Regions from separate parts of the Bacillus sp. T-10(2022) genome, predicted to be linked through region 1. Evidence: predicted binding sites of a transcription regulator. Region 1 holds the regulator's gene; each other region holds the start of a gene.
What was found. The regulator CtsR, encoded in region 1, represses protease genes until heat stress. The targets are predictions, from matches to a motif close to ATGGTCAATAAAGGTCAAACA.
Positions count from the first base shown of each region.

Region 2: the regulator CtsR is predicted to act here: its motif matches at 1,050-1,070, upstream of clpB (ATP-dependent chaperone ClpB).
Region 3: the regulator CtsR is predicted to act here: its motif matches at 1,073-1,093, upstream of clpP (ATP-dependent Clp endopeptidase proteolytic subunit ClpP).

Region 1 covers NZ_CP113518.1:101,134-103,406, reverse strand. Annotated here, with positions in the region: gene mcsB (protein-arginine kinase McsB) at 1-192, opposite strand, end outside; gene mcsA (protein-arginine kinase activator protein McsA) at 189-740, opposite strand; gene OSJ91_RS00545 (CtsR family transcriptional regulator) at 762-1,223, opposite strand; rRNA gene rrf (5S ribosomal RNA) at 1,570-1,685, opposite strand; rRNA gene OSJ91_RS00535 (23S ribosomal RNA) at 1,750-2,273, opposite strand, start outside.
Region 2 covers NZ_CP113518.1:1,449,911-1,452,183, forward strand. Annotated here, with positions in the region: gene OSJ91_RS07110 (FAD-dependent monooxygenase) at 1-767, shown strand, start outside; gene clpB (ATP-dependent chaperone ClpB) at 1,115-2,273, shown strand, end outside.
Region 3 covers NZ_CP113518.1:5,270,394-5,272,666, reverse strand. Annotated here, with positions in the region: gene whiA (DNA-binding protein WhiA) at 1-27, shown strand, start outside; gene OSJ91_RS26140 (HPr family phosphocarrier protein) at 48-305, shown strand; gene clpP (ATP-dependent Clp endopeptidase proteolytic subunit ClpP) at 402-1,010, opposite strand; tRNA gene OSJ91_RS26130 (tRNA-Arg) at 1,300-1,371, shown strand; gene rpoN (RNA polymerase factor sigma-54) at 1,689-2,273, shown strand, end outside.

The DNA.
Region 1 (2,273 bases):
TTCCTCTTCACTTCTTTTTTTGACCAATTCAATTATTTTTTTAGCTTCTTCGTTAGAAAAGGAGGTTGGGAAGGTAAAGTCTTTGAAATTCCTGGCCAGCCGAATCCGCGAACTCAATACAATATCGATTTCCGGCCCTTCGGCACTCATCCAGGAACTCAAAGCGTTTTCTACAAACTTTTCCAAGCTCATAATTCCTCGCCTCCCTCTTGGGCTTCATACCTTTTTTCAAGGGAACGTACCTTATCTCTTACCTCTGCCGCTTTCTCGAATTCCTCTTGATCAATGTGGGCCTTTAAAACTTCTTTCAAATCTGAAATTTGCTTTCGAAGATAGATGGTGCCACCGATCCTTTTTGGAATTTTCCCTATATGTGCTGTATTTCCGCTATGAACTCTCTTTAAAATGGGATTTAACTGTTCATTGAACGTTTTATAACATTCGGCACAGCCAAACTTGCCAATATGGACAAATTCTTTATAAGATCGATGACAATGCGGACAACGCCTCTCTTCCGTTTTAGGAAATGCATTTGCCTTCGTCTGTTGAATATTCGACTCCATATTCAACAATCCTGCTAATAAATTATTTATTGAAAAACCAGGTCCGCCTGCATCCATGAATATTTCGCCTTTTTCCTGAGCACATTTCTCACAAATCATGACTTCAGTCTTTTTTCCATTGATGATTTTGGTGAAGTGCAGGGTAGCAGGCCTTTGATGACATTCTTGGCAAATCAACGTTCATCACCTCTGCCAGTTTCATTTATATTTTAAAGTCGTAAGCATCGCAGTTAAAATTCTAGCCCTAAGTTCATCGCGGTCAGGTAGGTCGATATAAATCACCGATCTATCTATGACGCTCATCATTATCTTTGCTTCTCTTTCATTAATGACGTCTTCATTCATCAGCCGTGAAATTACTCCTTCAGCCATCGATTGAGTTACCCTGGAACCAATAAGCGATAATAATTGGTTGATAAGTTGCACGGAATCCTGTGATTCCACCTTCATGATGCGTATATAACCGCCGCCCCCACGCTTACTCTCTACAACATAACCTCTCTCGATGGTAAACCTGGTATTGATTACGTAATTGATTTGAGAAGGAACACACTGAAATTTATCTGCTATTTCACTTCTTTTAATCTCCAAGATATCTTTTTGACTTATTTCAAGTACTTGCTTCAAATAAGTTTCGATAACATCAGATATGTTTCTCACTCAGCCTCCTCCATTCTGACTTTGACTATATTTGACTATTATTATACAAGGAAAAATGCATTTTGCAACTTAAACGCACTTTCTTTCTGTAATATCCATTTTCTCCAAATTATATGTAGTTACATACCCCATTGAACATTAAAGTTGAAATATCTTACATTAATACCCTAAAAAGATAAATGCAAAACCTGCTATTTTTTCCTTCTCCTTAAGGTTTCACAACTTAAATTCTGCCCAATTCTCAGCTCACCAAAAATAAGGCCAGCCCATGCTGTCCCTGAAATAAAAAACTTTTTTAATTACGAACATCAAAAAAGACCAGCTGGATGGCTGATCTTAATAAATGGCTTGGCGGCGTCCTACTCTCACAGGGGGAAACCCCCAACTACCATCGGCGCTGAAGAGCTTAACTGCCGTGTTCGGAATGGGAACGGGTGTGACCTCTTCGCTATCGCCACCAAACATAAAAGGAACGTTGTTCCTTCAAAACTAGATAATAAGAAGGTATTTCATTTTTTAAAAAGCGTTGGTTAAGTCCTCGATCTATTAGTATCAGTCAGCTCCACATGTCACCATGCTTCCACCTCTGACCTATCAACCTGATCATCTTTCAGGGATCTTACTAGCTTGCGCCATGGGAAATCTCATCTTGAGGGGGGCTTCATGCTTAGATGCTTTCAGCACTTATCCCGTCCGCACGTAGCTACCCAGCTATGCCTTTGGCAAGACAACTGGTACACCAGCGGTGCGTCCATCCCGGTCCTCTCGTACTAAGGACAGCTCCTCTCAAATTTCCTGCGCCCGCGACGGATAGGGACCGAACTGTCTCACGACGTTCTGAACCCAGCTCGCGTACCGCTTTAATGGGCGAACAGCCCAACCCTTGGGACCGACTACAGCCCCAGGATGCGATGAGCCGACATCGAGGTGCCAAACCTCCCCGTCGATGTGGACTCTTGGGGGAGATAAGCCTGTTATCCCCGGGGTAGCTTTTATCCGTTGAGCGATGGCCCTTCCATGCGGAACCACCGGATCACTAAGCCCGACTTT
Region 2 (2,273 bases), 1.3 Mb from region 1:
CGGTTACTTCTGCCAACGGGTCCCAACATTCAGGAACTGCTGTCATTGGAGCCGATGGATTATGGTCCAAGGCACGGAAACTTTTTGTGGAAGATCAGCCGGTCTGCTCTCAATATGTTGCATACAGGGGAGCGATCCCGATGGAAGAGGTTACGAGCCATGGAGATTTAGATGATGTTTATATGTGGATTGGGCCAGACCTTCATCTTGTTCAATATCCGGTTAGAAGGGGAGAACTATACAACCAAGTAGTTGTCTTCAAAAGTTCTCAATATACGGAAGAAAACGAAAAAACAGATCAATGGGGAACCCCGGAAGAAATGGACCGTGTGTTTGCCGGAACTTGTGAGCTTGTTCAGAATGCGATTTCATTCATCCAAAGGCAACGCCGCTGGCCAATGTATGACCGACTACCAATCGATAATTGGACAAAAGGAAGAATTACGCTTATGGGAGATGCGGCACATCCGATGCTTCAATACTTGGCACAAGGAGCTTGCCAGGCTTTAGAAGATGCAACTTATTTGTCGGATATGCTTCATAAGCATGGGAATGACATTGAACAGGCATTTTTGGAATATCAAGAGGAACGCATACCGCGCACGGCTAATGTTCAATCGAGCGCAAGAATGTGGGGGGAAATCATCCACAATACGACCGATGCAGGCATTCTGCTACGAGATACGATCCTTGCAGGTCGGACGGATAAGGATTTTCAATTCGTCGATGAATTTCATGGTTATAATAAAACGGCCGTGAAAGCATAATTCGTTTTGTTTCATCTATGCATCTAAAAGTTAAAACAAAGTTGATTGGAGCGGGTGTACGAGACTCCTGCTTAGAAAAGCGAGACCCCGCAGGCGTAAAGACGCCGAGGGCGGACCTCCCGCGGAAAGCGAGTGCCTGGAGAGGAAATCAACCAAATTGTACAAACGGCAAAAGCCTTTCTTCTATATGAAGAAAGGCTTTTGCCGTTTTTCGTCCATACTTCCTGCATTTTATATAACTTTCCTTTACATGGGGAAAATTAGAAGTATAATGAAAATATAAAGGTCAAATTTGGTCAAACCGAGTGGGGATTCGTTCATGATAGAGATGAATGGGAGGTTTTAAGATGGAAATTAATAAAATGACGGAGAGAACCCAACAGGCGTTCATCGGCGGCCAGGAACTAGCCAAAGATAGAGGGAATCCCGAGCTGACGGAGCTTCATTTATTAAAGGCCTTAATGGAACAGGATGAAAGTTTATTAATCAGGATTTTATCTGAATCTGGTAAACCGATGAATCTATTTGATATAGAGCTAAATAAGGAACTGGATCGATTACCGGAAGTGAGCGGGAGTGTTTCCCAGATTTACATGTCATCCTCCCTGCAGCAAATGTTGACGGCTGCCGAAAAGGAAATGCAGATGTGGGAGGATGAATACTTATCTGTCGAACATATACTGCTTGCGTCGCTGCAAGTCAATAAAACGAATGTGAACAGGCTTTTTTCATCATATGGAATTGATTATGATAAAGCAAAACAGGTTATAAACGATATAAGGGGGAATCAGCGAGTGACTAGTCAAAATCCTGAAAGCACTTATGAAGTACTGAAAAAATACGGCAGAGATCTTGTTGCTGACGTTAAATCGGGGAAGGTCGATCCCGTAATCGGCCGTGATACGGAAATCCGTAACGTAATACGGATCCTTTCACGTAAAACGAAAAATAATCCTGTATTGATAGGAGAACCCGGAGTAGGTAAAACAGCCATCGTCGAGGGGCTGGCACAAAGGATCGTCAGGAAGGATGTGCCTGAGGGATTAAAGGACAAGACCGTTTTTTCACTGGATATGAGTGCGCTTGTCGCTGGCGCCAAATTCCGCGGTGAATTTGAGGAACGCCTAAAAGCGGTCTTGAATGAGATCAAGAAGAGTGACGGTAAAATTCTATTATTCATTGATGAATTGCACACAATCGTCGGTGCAGGAAGAACGGATGGCGCACTTGATGCCGGAAATATGTTAAAGCCGATGCTTGCGCGCGGTGAGCTGCATTGTATCGGTGCAACGACCCTTGATGAATATCGGCAATATATTGAAAAGGATCCGGCTCTGGAACGCCGTTTCCAACAGGTTCTGGTTCCCGAACCGGATGTTGAAGATACTATTTCAATTTTGCGGGGATTAAAGGAAAGGTTTGAAATTCACCATGGCGTCAGGATACACGATCGGGCGATCGTTGCGGCCTCTGTCCTTTCGAACCGATATATAACGGAGCGGTTTT
Region 3 (2,273 bases), 460 kb from region 1:
GGAGAGGCTATTGCTGCGAAAAAATAAAGCTAACAGGGGAGATCAAGATGGTGGAAAAGCAAGTTGAGGTAAAATTGAAAACGGGTTTGCAGGCGCGGCCGGCGGCTCTTTTTGTACAAGAAGCTAACCGCTTTCATTCAGATGTTTTTCTTGAAAAAGAAGGAAAGAAAGTGAACGCAAAAAGTATAATGGGATTAATGAGCCTTGCCATCAGTTCTGGCGTGACCGTGAAGTTAATCGTCGAAGGACGCGATGAAAAAGAAGCGTTAGAGGCATTGGAAGAGTTCGTTCAGCAAGAGGGTTAAAAGAAAAGGATGCTTAAAAGAGCATCCTTTTTTTTCATTATGTAAAAAAGCTCCGGAAGTCGCTAAAGGCGTTCTCCGGAGCCGGTTGTTGCATGATTATTTAGAGTCTTTTTTATCATCAAGGATGCTGCGCGTGATGACTTTGTCGATCAAGCCATATTCAAGGGCTCTTTCGGAAGTCATGAAGTTATCACGTTCCGTATCTCTTTGAAGGACTTCAATAGGTTGACCAGTACGTTCTGCCAAGATTTGGTTCAGTTTATCTTTCAAGTGAAGGATACGGCGGGCAGCAATTTCAATTTCTGTAGCTTGACCTTGAGCTCCTCCAAGTGGTTGGTGAATCATGACTTCACTGTTTGGCAACGCATAACGTTTGCCTTTTTCGCCAGCGGCCAATAGGAAAGCACCCATGGAAGCGGCCATACCGATGCATACTGTGGATACATTAGGTTTGATATATTGCATAGTATCGTAAATGGCCATACCGGAAGTGATGCTTCCACCAGGGCTGTTGATGTATAGAGTGATATCTTTTTCAGGATTTTCCGCTTCTAAAAATAGTAATTGAGCAACAATGGAGTTGGAAACATTATCGTCAATTGCACTTCCTAGCATAATGATCCGGTCTTTTAATAAACGGGAATAAATATCGTAGGCACGCTCCCCACGACTTGTTTGTTCGATAACTGTAGGAATTAAATTCATGTTCATTTCCTCCTTCGATTAAGAGAATCATTTAAATTCTTTATGTATGTATGATACACTTTTTGGTCAATTTAGGTCAAACAAAACAAACCCTATAATGGATAATTTGTTCGACAATTTTCTGGCTATGGCTCCTTCCTGATAGATTACTTTATATATTATGCCGCACAGGGATGAATTTCCACATTACCCATAATACCCAAAAGAAGAAGTTTTAAACCTGATAACCCTTGCAAAGGAGGGGATTCTATCATATAATGAAGTCTGTTGAAAAAATATTTTCTAATACGCCCTCGTAGTGCAACGGATAGAACGCAAGCCTCCGAAGCTTGAAATGCAGGTTCGATTCCTGCCGAGGGCATTACCAATCTTCTGCTTAATAAAGCGGGGGATTTTTTATTGGTCAATTTTAAGAGTGTTCCTAAGATTTTTGGTGAATTTACTCGTTTTCTGTAATATTTCATCGAATTCTGGAATGTCAGTCCTGTCTTGAAAATATTCGCCCACACTATTAAAAAATGGTGATTTTTCAATAAAAGTAGTTGTTAAATTTGCATTTCTAACATATAGTATTTAAAAACAAATAAACTATTCAGAAAAAAACGTAAGCGTTTTCATGGGTTTTTGTGTAGAATTTTCTCCTGATAATGTAAAATGGAGTGGGGGAGGGATGAATCGATGAGTATGAATATGAAAGCGGGACTTTTTCAGCAGCAAACATTAAAGATGGCAATGACCCAGGAGCTTATGCAAGCTATTACATTGCTGCAATACTCCTCGCAGGAGCTATCGGCTTTTTTAGAAAATAAAATGGTGGAGAATCCATTACTGTCCATAGATCAGCCAACATCGGCTTTATTTCAGCCAACTTTTGACCGGAAAAAGGGGAAACGGACTCTTAAGAATACGTATGATGCCAACTATTGGATTGAACAGATAAGTGAAGATACTATATCGCTTGAACAGCATATCATGTCCCAGGTGAATCACCAGCAGCTTACCGGTGAGCAGCAGAAGGCATTGCTGCTATTAATTCATAACCTTGATGAAAACGGTTACTTGAGGACTGAGCTGGATGATATATGTATCCCAGGTATATCTCCGATCGTTTTGGAAGAAAGCCTCTCAATTTTACAGGAACTCGAGCCGCATGGAATTGGAGCTAGAAATCTTCAAGAGTGCCTGTTGCTTCAAGTGCAAGCAGAAGGAATGAATCTGCTTGCAGAATCGATCATAGAAAACCATTTCCTCGATTTTGCGGAA